Regions from separate parts of the Flavobacterium agricola genome, predicted to be linked through region 3. Evidence: riboswitches for the same ligand, from Rfam matches in the RefSeq annotation. Region 3 holds a riboswitch; each other region holds the start of a gene.

Region 1 (4,964 bases), 1.3 Mb from region 3:
ATCTTTTCCTAAAACTATTTCTCCGTTGTAAGAAGTTGCATAAGCTTTACCGTTATGAAACTCAATATAACGCCCGTTTTCTAACGGAATCGTTGCTATGTGTTTGGCTGTTTTTACATCCATAACTTCAATAAAGTTTGATGCATTAAGTACTGCATACAATTTGCTACCGTAAATTTTTATATCATTACCAACATCGCCCATTTCTTTAACCATGGTCGGGTTCGCTTCGGCATATATATTGGTTGTGTAAATACCGGTTTCGTAATTGTAAAAATCTAAAGTTGCTTTATTGCTATTTAGCATGCCTTCGTTTAACAAATAAAAGCCTAAAACTTCTGTTTTTTCTGGCGGTGCTACAACTTCTGGGGTTGAGGTAACTAAGTTGTCGTCTTGCTGACAAGCAAACAACAAGGCAAGCAAGCTTACATAAGCTGCTGATTTAAATTTAGTAATCATATTGTTAGATTTAGAATAAACTTGAATTGACGCCCTGGCATGGGATAATTTAAAACCACATCGTAATATTGGTTTAAAATATTATTTACCTGAAAGGATAGGGTAGAAGTATACCGATTAAAAGCAAAGGTTTTCTGAATCGATACATCATGCGTAAACCATGGGTTTATGTGATTGTACTGAATATTGTCTTGATTAGCATCATAACGTTCGCCCACATAAATAAAGCTGTAATTTGCTCCCCAAGTTTTGTTATTGGCATTTAAAACCGCCGATCCGCTGTGCCAGGGTATATAAGCAATTTGATGTTTGTAATATGTCGTTTTTTTGTTGCTGTAATCTTGTGCTTTTTGGTAGCTGTAATTAAGCATCAGTTGCCATTCGGTTTGCCCCCAAATAAAGTCTGATTTTAACTTAACGTCTGTACCCAAAATTTGTACTTTTCCTAAATTCATCATCATCCATCTAAACATGCTGCCATTAGGAGCAGCAATAATTTTATCTGTTATTAAATTGTAATAACCATCTGCCTGAATGCTTATTTGTTGTACAATTCCGTTTAAGGGTTTCGCGTAAGTAAAGCCAAAATTATATTGGGTAGCATATTCAGGTTTTAGATTAGAATAGCCAAGTGCGGTATAATACAAATCGTTAAAAGTTGGCATTCTAAAAATGCGCTTATAAAAAGCCTGAATGCTAAATGCATTATTTATTTTATATTGTGCAAGTAAGGTTGGCGCCCAAATGTTTTTATCAGGTGCATTGGTGTTTTTTTTAACCGATTCTGTTACAAAAGTTCCTAAAACGCTTGCCTGAAATTGTAATTTTTTTTGTTGGTAAGAAGCAGCAAAAGCAACCCAAGTTGTTTTTCGTTTGGGGTAAGAAAAATTAGTTAAATCCACATCCAAGGTATTAAACTGATAATCAGCTGCTACATTTATATATAGGGTTGAAGTTGCTTTATAAACCGTTGCCCAAGATGCGTAAAATTCTTGTTGTTTGTAGGTGTTTTGATATTTAAAAAGGCTAACCGTATCTGTAAATCGTGTATAATCATTCGCATATTTGGTGTTTAATTTAGTTTCAAAACGTCCAACCTTTTGTTCAATCGTAGCTTGTAAAAAGTAATTTTTATCTACCAAAGTTTGTCCGCGTGCATCAAATCTGCCACGAACAATTGCACCCGGAATGCCACGGTCCGACAAATAGCTGTAACCTTTAACCTGCCAAATAGTATTGTTTTTTTCGCCAAATAAGCCCAGCTCAAAGCGTTTGGCATCAATCTGCCCATCTTTTCTTATTGCTGTTGTATCGTAAGCTACTGATTGATCTAAATTTTTTTTACTGTATCTAAATTTATATTCCCCGTCAGATTTTATGTATTCTGCGCTTGCAGTGGCAAAAACGGCATCCGATAATTTTTGCTCTATTCGGAATGAAGGATTAACTAGCTGAATAGAACCCGTTTTATATCGAAACGTAACATTGGTTTTTGCATCAGCATTAAAAACTGGTTTTTTAGATTGTAAGTAAATGGAAGAAGCAGATGCAAAATGTTTAGCTGCCTGAAAAACAGAACTTTTTTGCCCGTTGTACAAACTAATCGCTTCTAAATCATCTAAAGCATATTTACCTAGATCTACTACGCCATTTTGTGCATTACCTAGCTGAATGCCATCATAAAAAACACCAACATGTTGGCTGCCCATGCCCCGAACGTCAATGGTTTTTATGCCACCAACTCCGCCGTAATCTTTTAGCTGAACGCCCGAAAAATAACGCACCGCATCTGCAACCGATTGGCTGTTTAACCGCTGCAAAGCTTCGCCCTTAAGCGATTGCCCAGCAATAACTTCTTTGTTTTTTTGTGTAAAAATTTCAAGTTGTTGCAAGTGGTAAATGCTATCCTGAACCACCTGCGCCACAGCACCAGTAGTTGCAAAAAATACCAAATAACAACAAAAATTAAAAGTAAATCTCATCAGCTTTTAAAGTTTGTTGCTAACGAGTAGATATGAAGGTATTTAGGAAATCCAATTTCCCAAAAATGTACTTCAAGCTTTAGTCCCCGAAAGCGTTAAAATGTATAAGCTCATGGCAGGTTTTCTGACTTGCTTCATCTTTAAACGTCCTTCCCATTTTAAAAACAGTGGATTGCAGTTTGTTAAAGATTTTTTTTCGAAGCTCACAGCAGCGGGTCTGTTCAGGATTTGCACCTAATTCCCTTTTAACGAACTATAAAGTTCGCACCAAAAGCGCTGCGAAAATAACAATTAAATAAAGAATTATAACAATTTATTAGTAATATTTTTAAAACTGTAATTTTTAGGGCGTTACCTAAACTTATTCAAGTTTAGATCGGGCTTTAGCCCTCGCAATTTGCTATTGCATAGCAAATGTGCTCAAACAAGGCAACAATCCCTAACGCGCGCTGCCAATTTTATAAGTTAATTCAAAATAAAACAATTTGTTTTTAGTAAATCTAATGTACATTTGGTAAGCAAGTAATTTTAAATGTAAATTCAAGTCCAATCAGCATCATTTTAAAAGCGAATTAAATTGGCACAAGCCCAACGATAAAACTTTAAAACAAAACAAAAAAGCGCTAAAAAACCACCGAATCTCAATCGCGTTTAAACCCGATTTACACGTTTCGGCTGCAAAAGCTTTTAAAGGTGATGCAACTTTACATAATCCAGAAGATTTGTTGTTAAGCAGTTTAGCATCTTGTCATTTTATGTCGTATTTATATTGCTGTGAGCAACATAATATTGAGGTTGTAAGTTACTCCGATCAGGCCGAAGCAATTTTAGAAGTTCATCCTGACGGAAGCGGACAAATAACGCAAGCTATTTTGCGTCCAAAAGTTCTAATCGCAAATGCATCACAAAAGCAATTGGCTTTAGATTTGCATCAAAAAGCCAATCAATTATGTTTTATAGCAAATTCATGTAATTTTGAGGTTGTGCATCAAGCAACCTGCGAAGTTTTATAATGTAAATTGGTTTATTAAATTTACATCGTTTGGTGAAATCAGCATTTTTTTGTTGGTATTGGTAACCAATAAAATTAAGTTTTTACACTGTGTAATGTAAAACGTTGTTTTTCCTATTTTAGAAACTTCAAAAATTCCGTAATAACCAAATAATCCACCAACGCCAAAGGTTCTAATCGAACCGCTTATTTCATTTTTTGTTAGCATTTGTACGGATTGAATAGCATCTTTTTTTATTTTAATAGCACCAATTCGCCTGCGAATGATAAAATCGGTTGAAGTAATTTCATAACAATAAGGTGCGTACAGCCAGCAAATAAATAATATGGCAAACATAAGTAAGCTAGTACCTAAAGCTGGTAAAATAGCTTTAAAACTGCTTGCGTTTGCAATTGCTTTGTATAAAATAGGTCCTCCAATTGCTGCAAATAAAATAAAACAACCTATGGTAATGGTTTTAACCATAGTATCTGATGAAGCTTTATAAATCATAATTTGGTTTTAATTTATTTAGTACCAATTCCAATTGGTGTTTTAAATCTGCTGCATCCGTATAAATAATCTGATAATCACTAATACCTGCAACGGTGGTTGAATGCGAAGTGTTTTTATTGCGTAAATAAACAATCGGTTTATTTTTAGCTTTGGCATACCCGGCTTCTAAACCAATACCAATGCCTTTATAACTGGTTTCGGCAAGTAAAAAATCGCACGCATCAATATCATGTAAGGCTTGTTGCATCATTTCTTTTTCTTGCGTATTGCTAAACTGATATTTATCCACAAAAAACCATGGGGTAATTTTATGTGCTAACAAAACAGCCGAAATTGTTTCTATTTCGGTTGTTAATTTGGTACGATTAGAAAAGCTTAACGCAAGGTATGCTTTCATTAGTTTACAAAATCAGGTTGTGTTACGTTTTGGTTTTGGTACACGTATTCATCCATGCGTTTTACAACCGTTGATAAAGAATTCTTTAGTTGATGATTGTCTTGAACTTGTACAAACCAATTGTGCGGATGAAACATTTTGATTGATTCGGTTTGATTAATTACTTCATCTTCTGCCGACCAAATAATCAAAGCATCTTTTGCAGTTTTGTGTAAATCACCGGTTAAAAGGTATGAATTGGTTAACGGAACTTCTACCAAACGCATGCTAACATCTGCCAAAGGATTAAGCAAACAAACCAAAACTTGTTGGTTGCTTTGTTCTAATAGCATTTGTTTTAAAAGTAAACTTATTTTTCCGCCAGCTGATGAACCAATAATTAAAGTTGGTTTGGCTAAATCTATATTTTCTGGTATAAATGCGGCCAATTTTTCCGGAATATTATCTTCCTGCGTCCATCCAAAACCTTTTATTTGCGAATATATACCTTTAAAAAAATTAAATTTTGTACCCGTAGTAATGCTTCCACCCAAACCGTGTATAAAAACGATGTTGAACTTGTTGTAGTCTGAAATTAAATTCATAAATAAATTATTTAAAAAATTAAGTGGGGGATTA
Region 2 (4,964 bases), 730 kb from region 3:
CTGACGTGTTGTATATTGTTATTGTACTTTCTTCTGTAAACGCATTAGCATCTGATGTAAATACTTTTCCGTCTATCACATTAAATCCGTATAAAGCAGACCAACCACCATCGGCAACTTTAAAAAGTTCTTTTGCTGAGGCATTCTGAGCCAATTGTGCTAAACTAATTTCGTAAACACCTAAATTAGAAGTAAAATATAAATTATCACGATCTTCAACTAAATAATTAGCTCCAGCCAGTGCAAACGTATTGGTTTTAGAAACTGCATTATTTGTAATTGTTTCAATCGTTGTGATTGCTCCAGAAGTTAAAACATAAACCTGACCGTTTTCTTCTGATAATCCTTTAACAGATGCATCAAAAGCAATTGTATTTTCAACCGCTTGTGTTGCTGCATTAATAATAGCCAATTTTCCAGCAGAATAAGGATTAGAACCAACGTAAATTTTATTATTACTTTCTACAAGCAATTCTCCTGCAAAATCAAGAGTAATTGTTTTAACCAAAGTAAAGCTATTGGTATTATAAACCGTTATGGTTTTATTTGAATTGGTTACATACAACAATCCGTTTTCAACCAAAGCATAACGCGGATTATTTAATTGCTCGGTAATTGTAGTTACTTTTTTAAAATCTTTTTTATTTACAACTTCAACTACGTTTGAATTGTTTACAACAATAAAAACCAAATCATCAGAAAAAGCTAAACTTTGAGCAACATCGCCTAATTCTAACTGATTGGCATCAAAATATATATTGTTTTTAATCGCAGTTATTCCTTTATCAATCCAGCTAACAGATGCATTTGTAGAAAGAAAGTTACCTTCATTTAACACTATTATTCCTTCTGAATAATTTACAGCACCGTCTGCATTTCCTGATTTGTTATCATCAGAAGAACACGAAAATAGTAAGCTCGCAACAAGAGCTAATCCAAAAATCTTTTTCATTATTTAGTTTATTAATTAAATTTTTATTGTTAGTTGTACATTATAATTAATTCCGGGTAACCAACGCTCAACCATGGTTTGGTACGCTTGGTTGGTAAAATTATTTGCTTTAATTGCAAGACTGTATTTTGGTGTAATTTGATAATCTACCGCAGCATTGGCAATAAAATAGCTATCAATATTATATTGGGTATTATTATTGGTACGCGTATAAACTTCGCCGTTAAACAATCCGCTAACATCAAAACTAAATTTATTTAGTTGGTAATTGATGCCAAAAGTTGCTTTATGTTTGGGTACATAAATTTGAAACTTATTGGTTTCATCATTTTTAGCATGCGTATATGCATATAAAGCAGACAATTTAAATTGATGTTGATGGATTTGAAACTGATAATCGCCAAAAACTTCGGCTCCCCAAATGGTAACTTTGTTTGTGTTTTGCGCTCCCCAATATCCGCCCGAAGTAGGCAACCATTGAATTAAATTGGATACCGAATTGTAATATATATTAGCTGCTATTGCACTGTTTTTTGTTTTATAGGATTGATTTACCTCAACCTGATAACTTTCTTCCGGCTTTAAATCTAAATTACCGCCCGGTTGCCAATACAAATCGTTAAATGTTGGAATTCGGTAATTTTTAGAAGTTCGTACTTTAAGTTCGTAGTTTTCAGTTGGCGTAAACAACAAACCAGCAGAATATAGAAATGGCGTTTCATAATCGGAAGAATAATCAATCTTGGCTCCTACCTCAGCATGCCATTTTTCGGCAAATTGATTGGCATATAAAACAGAAGCTTCTACATTGGTACGTTCGGCAGCATCAATTCCAGAATCATGTCCGTTGCCTTTACTATTAGTTATAGAAACAACAGATGCAAGCTTACTGTGGTTGTTAATTTTATAGCTTCCCTCCCATTTGGCAAAAAGAGAATTTACATTGCCTTCGCTGTATTGATTTAAAGGTAATTGGTCGTAAAATTGATAACGTTCAGAAAATACCGCTGCCTTTAATTCGCTAACAAATGCATTTGTTTTATACTGCCAACTTAACAAGTTCCTAAAGGCATAATTGCGATATTTGGTAGGTATTTGATTTGGGCTAACTAATGAAAAATGACGTTCGTCTAAAAAAGTTGAGCTGTAAAAGCTTACTATATTTTTGTTGTTAATTTTATAACCTAGCGTTGCCCCAACGGTATTAGAATAAAATTGACCGTTTTTATTTTTCCAATCCTTTTTATGTTGTTTGTAATTGTTTTTAGAATCTAATCGATTAAACGAAACGTCAAAACTCCATTTTTGGTTGTTTACTTGCCAACGTCCACCAGCATTGTACGTATCAAAACTTCCGTAACCTAAATTAAATTCTCCTTGATTTCTGTTTTTAAAATACAAATCGTTGTTTAGCTCAATTGTTCCGCCAATGGCACCACTGCCTTTTAAAACACCACCACCGCCCGGTAAAACCGAAATTTGATCGTAACTTTTTAAAGGCATCGAATTAAAATCTGATTGCCCCAACAAAAAGCTATTAACCGGAATTCCGTTCCATAAAACAGCGGTTTGTTGTGCGGTTGTACCACGAAAAGATGGAGATGAAACCATACCAGCACCATTTTCTTTAAAAAAAATAGGCGTTTTAAACTGAAGTAATTGGGTTAAATTTTCAGCATGATTTCGCACAACAGAATCATTCAACTCAATTTTAGATTGGGTTTTATTAAAATTTTTAGAAACTAAATCGGTAATTACAATTTCGTCTAATACATGTTCCTGAGCATATAATCCCGTTACAAAACATGTACTTAAAACAAGCATTAATTTATTTAAATACATAGCTTACCTTACATCCCGAAGGCATTTTTAAAAAGTTATATTAGGCAGGTCTCCTGGCTTGTGTCTTTTTACGAACCTTCCCGTTTGTTTTCTAAACAGTGGTATAAAGCAATGTAAAAAGCATTCTAAATAGAACAAAACATACAGTTGCGGGTACAGCACAGGCTTAAAATACCTGTTTCCCTATTATTACAATTTTGTAACCTAATGCGCAGCAAATATAAAAAAAGATATGTATAAAACAGATGTTATCTAAAACAAGTTCCTATTTTTGTAGACAAATAAAGTAAATAATATGAAAAAAATCGGTCTACTTTTCGGAGTTCTTTTTTTATTTTTTAGTTGCCAAAAACAAACCGAACAACAAAATTTAGTTACGCAGGTAACTAACGAAATTGAATATGCTAAAAATTTTGAATTATACAGTTATCCAAATTTTCAGCTTCTAAAAATCACTAAACCTTGGCAACAAGCCAATAATGCCATAACCTACGTATTAGCAAAAAACCAATCTTTAGTACCAGATAGCTTAAAAAAACAGCCATTTATACAAGTTCCGGTTCAAAAAACAATTGCAACTTCAACCACACATATTCCGTCTTATGATATGTTACAAGAAGTTGAAAGTTTAATTGGTTTTCCGAATTTAAGTTACATTTCGTCGCCTAAAGTTCGCGAAAATATTAAGGCCGGAAAAATAACCGATGTAGGCGAAAACGAAAGTTTAAACACCGAGTTAATTATTGATTTAGCTCCCGATTTAATTATTGGTTACGGCATGGAAAGCAGTAATAAAACGCTAGATCAGTTTCAGAAAATTGGCATTCCAACCATTTACAATGCCGATTGGACCGAACAAACTCCGCTTGGAAAAGCAGAATGGATTAAATTTTTTGGGGCATTATTTGATAAAAATGAATTAGCAAAATCACAATTCGATTCTATTGCATTACAATACAACGATTTAAAAAAATTAGCACAAACAGCTAACAATAAACCGCAAGTTTTTTCGGGCGGATTATACCAGAACATTTGGTATGCACCCAAAGGAACAAGCTGGGGAGCTATTTTTTTAGAAGATGCGAACGCAGATTATATTTGGAAAGAAACACAAGGCGATGGCAGTATTGCCATTTCTATAGAACAAGCTTTATTAGATGCCAAAAATACACCAATTTGGCTAAACCCAAGCGGTTTTGAAACCTTACAAGATGTAGCTAAAAATAGCCAACACAACTTGCAATTTGATGCTGCTAAATCGGGAGAAATATATACCATTGCAAATAAAAAAGGAGAAACCGGCGGGGTGATTTATTACGAATTGGGCCCGAATAGACCTGATTTGGTATTAAAAGATTTAATAAAAATTCTACATCCCGAATTACTTCCTGATTACGAACTTTACTTTTATGAAAAATTAAAATAGCTTGATAATTTCTAAAAAACATATTGCCTTTTTTATCCTTTTTACCTTTGCTTTTGTTTTGTTTTTATTGCTTAACATCAGCTTAGGATCGGTTACCATTCCATTTAAAGAAATTGTAAATGCATTAATCGGAAACGAGGTAAGCAAATCAACTTGGGAATATATTGTTTTAAATTACCGATTACCAAAAGCAATTGCTTGCATTTGTGCTGGTATTGCTTTATCCATTAGCGGATTATTAATGCAAACCTTATTTAAAAACCCGTTAGCAGAACCTTATGTTTTAGGTATTAGTTCGGGGGCAAGTTTGGGGGTTTCAATCGTAATTTTAGGCGTTTCCTTTTTACCTGTTTTTTTACAAGAAATTGTATTGCAACCGTACGGCATTGTAATAGCTTCTAGCTTAGGTAGTTTATTGGTTTTACTTTTAGTTTTAGCTGTTGCCAAACAATTAAAACAAACCATGGCTATTTTAGTTGTTGGTTTAATGATTGGTAGCTTTACTGCAGCATTTGTAAGCGTTTTAACCTATTTTAGTTCGGCAGAACAAATTAAAAAATTCACCTTTTGGTCTTTAGGTAATTTAGGTAATTTAGATTGGTTGAGTATTAAAATATTAGTTATCTGCCTGATAATTGGCTTACTTTTAGCATTACAATCTATCAAAGCACTTAATTCATTATTATTAGGAGAAAATTATGCGCGTAGTTTAGGCATCAATTTTAAAAAAACACGTACCATAAT
Region 3 (4,964 bases):
TTTAAGCGGATTATTCACAGCCATTTATGCTCAGGTAGAACAACAAAAAACGCTTACCTATTCTGATTTTATAGATTTGGTACGCAACAATAATATAGAATATGCTGCCGAGAAATTTGATGTTGCTATGGCAGAAGCCGAAATTTTAAGCGCTCGAGCTTTTGAAGATCCAGAACTTTCTGTTGGATATTTTGACAATGGCGAACGTAAAAAACAAATGGGTTATGGCTACGAAAGCGAATTAGAATGGACATTAGAATTGGGCGGTAAAAGAAAAGCACGAATTAATTTAGCAAAAAGCGAATATGCCCTTTCACAATCTATTTTATTAAATTATTTTAAAAATTTAAGAGCCGATGCAACCTTAGCTTATTTTGAAGCCTTGCAAAATAAAAAGGTTTTAGAAGTAAAAATAAATTCTTACGAAAGCATGAATGAGTTGGCTAAATCAGATAGCATTCGATTTAAATTGGGTGATATTTCTGAAGTTGATGCCAAGCAAAGTAAAGTTGAAGCAATAACTTTAAAAAACGATGTGTTTGTTGCTGAAGCAGCTTACAAAAATGCATTAATCAACCTGAATTTATTAATGGGAAATTTTCAGGCGCAAGCGTATCAACATATAATAGAAAACTTTCCGGTAATTGATAAAAGTTTTAGCCTTGAATATTTAATTTATCAAGCACAAGAAAACCGTAGCGATTTGGTTGCAGCCCTACAAAGTAAAGAAGTTTCTAAACGTAATGTAGCATTAGCTAAAGCAAACCGAGCTATTGATTTAGGGTTGAAGGTAAATGTAGAATACAACTCGATTGTACGTAACGAAGAAGCCGAATCGCCACGTTTCACCAAAGTTGGTGGTGGTATTGCAATTCCGTTAAAGTTTTCTAATCGTCGCAACAACGATTGGAAAATTGCAAAAATGGATTACGAAAAAACCGAACGTTTGTACGATTTGGCTTTATTAGAAGTTAGTACGCAAGTACAACAAGCGTATAATACATTTATTGCGCATCAAGAGCAAGTTAAAGCATTTAATACCGGATTACTAGAAAAAGCAAAAGCTGTTTTAGACGGTAAAACATACAGCTACAAACGCGGAGATACATCTTTACTAGAAGTTTTAGATGCGCAACGTACGCATAATGAAGTTCAGGAAGAATATTACGAAGCGTTGTACAATTACTTAGCTGCCTTGGTTGAACTTGAACGTGCAACCGGAACTTGGGATATTGTATTTTAAAGAAACAAAAAACAGCTTTTTAGAAATCTAAAAAGCTGTTTTTTGTTGTTAAAATCTGTATCCAATTGCTAATGAAGTTCGCGCTCCAGCCCAAGGTCCGTCAAAACGCATTCTAGCACCGTTTTCATTTACTTCAGCATGGTATTTTAATAACGGAATATCTAAATCATCTATTACTTCTCTAATTTTTTGCTGTTCTAAAGCAGTAAGTTTTTTGTTGCCTGATAAAGTTCCTTTAGAACTACCAATGTGCGGCCCAACAACCAACCAATCTAAATACAAGCGTTTGCTTAATTTCCATTGTGCACCTAATGAAATTCCACCAGAAAAAGCTTTTATATTTCCATCTAAATTAATTGTTTCTTTTGGCAGTAAATTCCCCGGAACACCAGGAATGCCAGATAAAACATTATCGTAAAAAAGCGGAAATTTAATATCGTAAGCAGTATAACGTCCAAAAACACCTACATAAAAACCTTTGTAACTTTCTTTACCAAAGTAAAAACGCACTTCTGGCGTTATGGCATAATTAGAATATTTTAAACCTTGAAGCTGATCTTTTGTATCTTGATTATCTAAAGCATCTTTAAACGCGCTATAAAACGGAATACCGCGCTCTGGCGTAATTCCGGCAGATAAACTAACAACCATACGTTTGGTAAGTAATCTTTCGTATTGTAATGAAATATTACCCACAGTTAATGACAATAAGTTTAGCTTCAGCATGTTTTTTCCTGGTTTAAACTCGTTCTTTTCTGTTACTGAGCTTGAAACGTTTGGTTGATTTGTTTCGGTTTCTGTTTGAGAAAACCCTAAAAAGCTAATCAGCAAGAAACTAAGCGTTAAAATTTTTTTCATAAATATTTTTTGTTTTTTTTAACAAATTTAGGCTTTTTTATGAAAAAACATCTTTTAAAATTTCTAAAGATTTTGGTCTTCTAAATCCATCTAAATGATACGAATAATATTCAACCAAAGTTTTTAAAAGCACTTGCCTTTCTGAAGCTTTAAAAATATTACGGGCAGCTCCGTAACGCAAGTTTAATAGGTTTTTAAACAACAAGGTTTCGTACTCATTTAACGATTCAAAACCTTGTTGGCTTACAAACATGCCTTCCTTCACATCAAAAAATGGCAAATCATCTTCATTATTATCTGGAAATATTCCTAAATATTTAGAAAGTTCTACTAAAAAAATTAAATGAAAATTTGCAACCTCGTCATGCGCATCTAACCACATAAACGAGGTAATTAAAAAAGTAAAAAGCCCTTCGTTTCGTTCTTCTTCTTTCACAGCGGCGCTTAAAACTTCAGACAAAAAAAGCACAATGGTACTTTTGCTAATATCGGTTGGAATAGAAAAATAAGGCGTGTGAATTCTAATTTCTTTAAAATGCTCTAAAGTTCCTTTGTTTTTATGCGTAGCAACAATATCTAAAATATTTAAAGGCTGAAAATAAGCTATTTTTTGTTGACTTTTTTTAGAGGAAAAAGCACTAGGTACAAAATACGTTTTTACCCCGTCTGTTAACGTGTAACATTTTACAATTAAACTTTTTTCATTGTATTTTAGGGCCGATAAAACAAGTGCTTGGGTATGAACAATCATGCTATTTTAAGGTAATGTTAAGAACTCTGTGAATAACTTTTACAGTAAATTTACCTAATTATCATTTTTTTTGGCTTACTTTAAAAAACATAATTAAGCGGTTTCAACTTGCACAAATATACAAGTAATCAAGGGGAATCGAGTGCAAATCTCGAACTGTTGCGCAACTGTAATACTTTGTATTAAGTAAAGTCAGATTACCTTGCTAACCGCCTGACATGGCTTTCGCACAAAAAGTAAATGTCAAACGTCTTCAAATTGACTATTCAATCTGCATGCGCTTGTTATTTACTTCTACATAATCACTAAAAATTGTATCATGAGTATTTTTGACAAACGTATTAACTACAAACCATTCGAATATCCGGAGATATTAGAATTTACAAATGCAATCAACAATTCGTTTTGGGTACATTCTGAAATTGATTTCACTGCCGATATCCAAGATTTTCATTCGCATCTTTCACCTAACGAACGCGAAATTGTAAAACGCAGTTTATTAGCTATTGCACAAATTGAAGTAAATGTAAAAACGTTTTGGGGTGATTTATATAAGCATTTACCAAAACCGGAATTTAATGGTTTAGGCAGCACGTTTGCCGAGTGCGAATTTCGCCATTCTGAAGCTTATTCACGTTTGTTAGAAGTTTTAGGATACAATAATGAATTTGAAAAAGTAATCGATATTCCGGTTATTGCCAAACGAATTCAATATTTATCTAATGCGTTAAAAAACTCAAAATCAGATAATAAAAAAGATTACTTAAAATCGTTAATTCTTTTTACGATTTTAATTGAAAACGTATCACTATTCAGTCAATTTGCCATCATTTTATCGTTTACGCGTTTTAAAGGCGTAATGAAAAACGTGAGTAACATTATTGCTTGGACATCAATCGACGAGCAAATTCACGCAAACGGCGGCATTTACATCATCAATAAAATTAGAGAAGAATTTCCTGATTATTTTGATGCCGAAACCATTCAAGAAATTAACGACATCGTGGTTCATTCAATAAACATTGAAGCCGAAATTTTAGATTGGATTTTTGAAAACGGTGAATTAGATACCATTTCTAAAGAAAACCTACTAAACTTCATGAAATTCAGAATTGACGAAAGTTTAGTAAAAATCGGAATCAACAAAATTTTCCACATTTCCGAAAGCAATTACCAACCTATGGTTTGGTTTGAAGAAGAAATTTTTGCAAACAGCTTAGACGATTTCTTTGCCAAACGCCCGGTAGATTATACCAAACACGACAAAAGTATTACAGCAGACGATTTATTTTAATTTTAGAGAAAGATTAATTTATGGAAAGATTATGGTGGCTTAATGAAGAAAGCGAACAAATATTAAATCGTGGTTATTTATTAAAAGGAGAAACCACCCAAAAAGCGATTGAACGTATTGCTAATGCAGCTGCAAAACGCTTATATAAACCCGAATTGGCCGAAGCATTTATTGAAATGATCGAGAAAGGTTGGATGAGCTTATCATCTCCTATTTGGGCAAATATGGGTACCGAACGCGGTTTACCAATTTCATGCTTTAACGTTTATGTACCAGATAATATAGAAAGTATTACGCACAAGTTAGGCGAAGTTATTATGCAAACCAAAATTGGTGGCGGAACTTCGGGCTATTTTGGTGAATTGCGCGAACGCGGAAGCGCTGTAACCGATAACGGAAAAAGTAGCGGAGCCGTAAGCTTTATGAAATTGTTTGATACCGCAATGGATACCATTTCTCAAGGTGGTGTTCGCCGTGGTGCATTTGCTGCGTATTTAGATATTGATCATTCAGATATTAAAGAATTTTTAGATATTAAAAACATTGGTAGCCCAATCCAAAACCTATTTACCGGTATTTGTGTTCCTGATTATTGGATGCAAGATATGGTTGATGGCGATCGCGAAAAACGCGAAATTTGGGCTAAGGTTTTAGAAAGCCGCCAACAAAAAGGTTTACCGTATATTTTCTTTACTGATAATATTAACCGCAATAAACCACAAGTTTATAAGGATAAAGAAATGCAAATTTTCTCGAGCAACTTATGTTCTGAAATTGCATTACCATCTTCGGCAGAAGAATCTTTTATTTGTTGTTTA

The links. A riboswitch is a leader RNA that binds a small molecule or an ion and turns the genes downstream of it on or off. The one in region 3 is predicted to bind cobalamin.
Region 1: it holds a riboswitch for cobalamin, as region 3 does, so the genes downstream of both, K5I29_RS05050 (TonB-dependent receptor) here and K5I29_RS11445 (ribonucleotide-diphosphate reductase subunit beta) in region 3, are expected to answer to the same signal.
Region 2: it holds a riboswitch for cobalamin, as region 3 does, so the genes downstream of both, K5I29_RS07950 (TonB-dependent receptor) here and K5I29_RS11445 (ribonucleotide-diphosphate reductase subunit beta) in region 3, are expected to answer to the same signal.

The regions. Positions count from the first base shown of each region.
Region 1 is NZ_CP081495.1:1,004,880-1,009,843, reverse strand. Features, by position in the region: gene K5I29_RS05055 (YncE family protein) at 1-459, opposite strand, end outside; gene K5I29_RS05050 (TonB-dependent receptor) at 456-2,441, opposite strand; cobalamin riboswitch at 2,539-2,728, opposite strand; partial or broken gene K5I29_RS05045 (OsmC family protein) at 2,993-3,454, shown strand; gene K5I29_RS05040 (PH domain-containing protein) at 3,449-3,946, opposite strand; gene K5I29_RS05035 (nucleoside 2-deoxyribosyltransferase) at 3,936-4,346, opposite strand; gene K5I29_RS05030 (hypothetical protein) at 4,346-4,930, opposite strand.
Region 2 is NZ_CP081495.1:1,581,194-1,586,157, forward strand. Features, by position in the region: gene K5I29_RS07945 (YncE family protein) at 1-952, opposite strand, end outside; gene K5I29_RS07950 (TonB-dependent receptor) at 968-2,794, opposite strand; cobalamin riboswitch at 2,821-3,017, opposite strand; gene K5I29_RS07955 (ABC transporter substrate-binding protein) at 3,090-4,220, shown strand; gene K5I29_RS07960 (iron chelate uptake ABC transporter family permease subunit) at 4,222-4,964, shown strand, end outside.
Region 3 is NZ_CP081495.1:2,306,225-2,311,188, reverse strand. Features, by position in the region: gene K5I29_RS11460 (TolC family protein) at 1-1,243, shown strand, start outside; gene K5I29_RS11455 (DUF3575 domain-containing protein) at 1,292-2,101, opposite strand; gene recO (DNA repair protein RecO) at 2,139-2,852, opposite strand; adenosylcobalamin (AdoCbl) riboswitch at 2,963-3,101, shown strand; gene K5I29_RS11445 (ribonucleotide-diphosphate reductase subunit beta) at 3,172-4,146, shown strand; gene K5I29_RS11440 (ribonucleoside-diphosphate reductase subunit alpha) at 4,167-4,964, shown strand, end outside.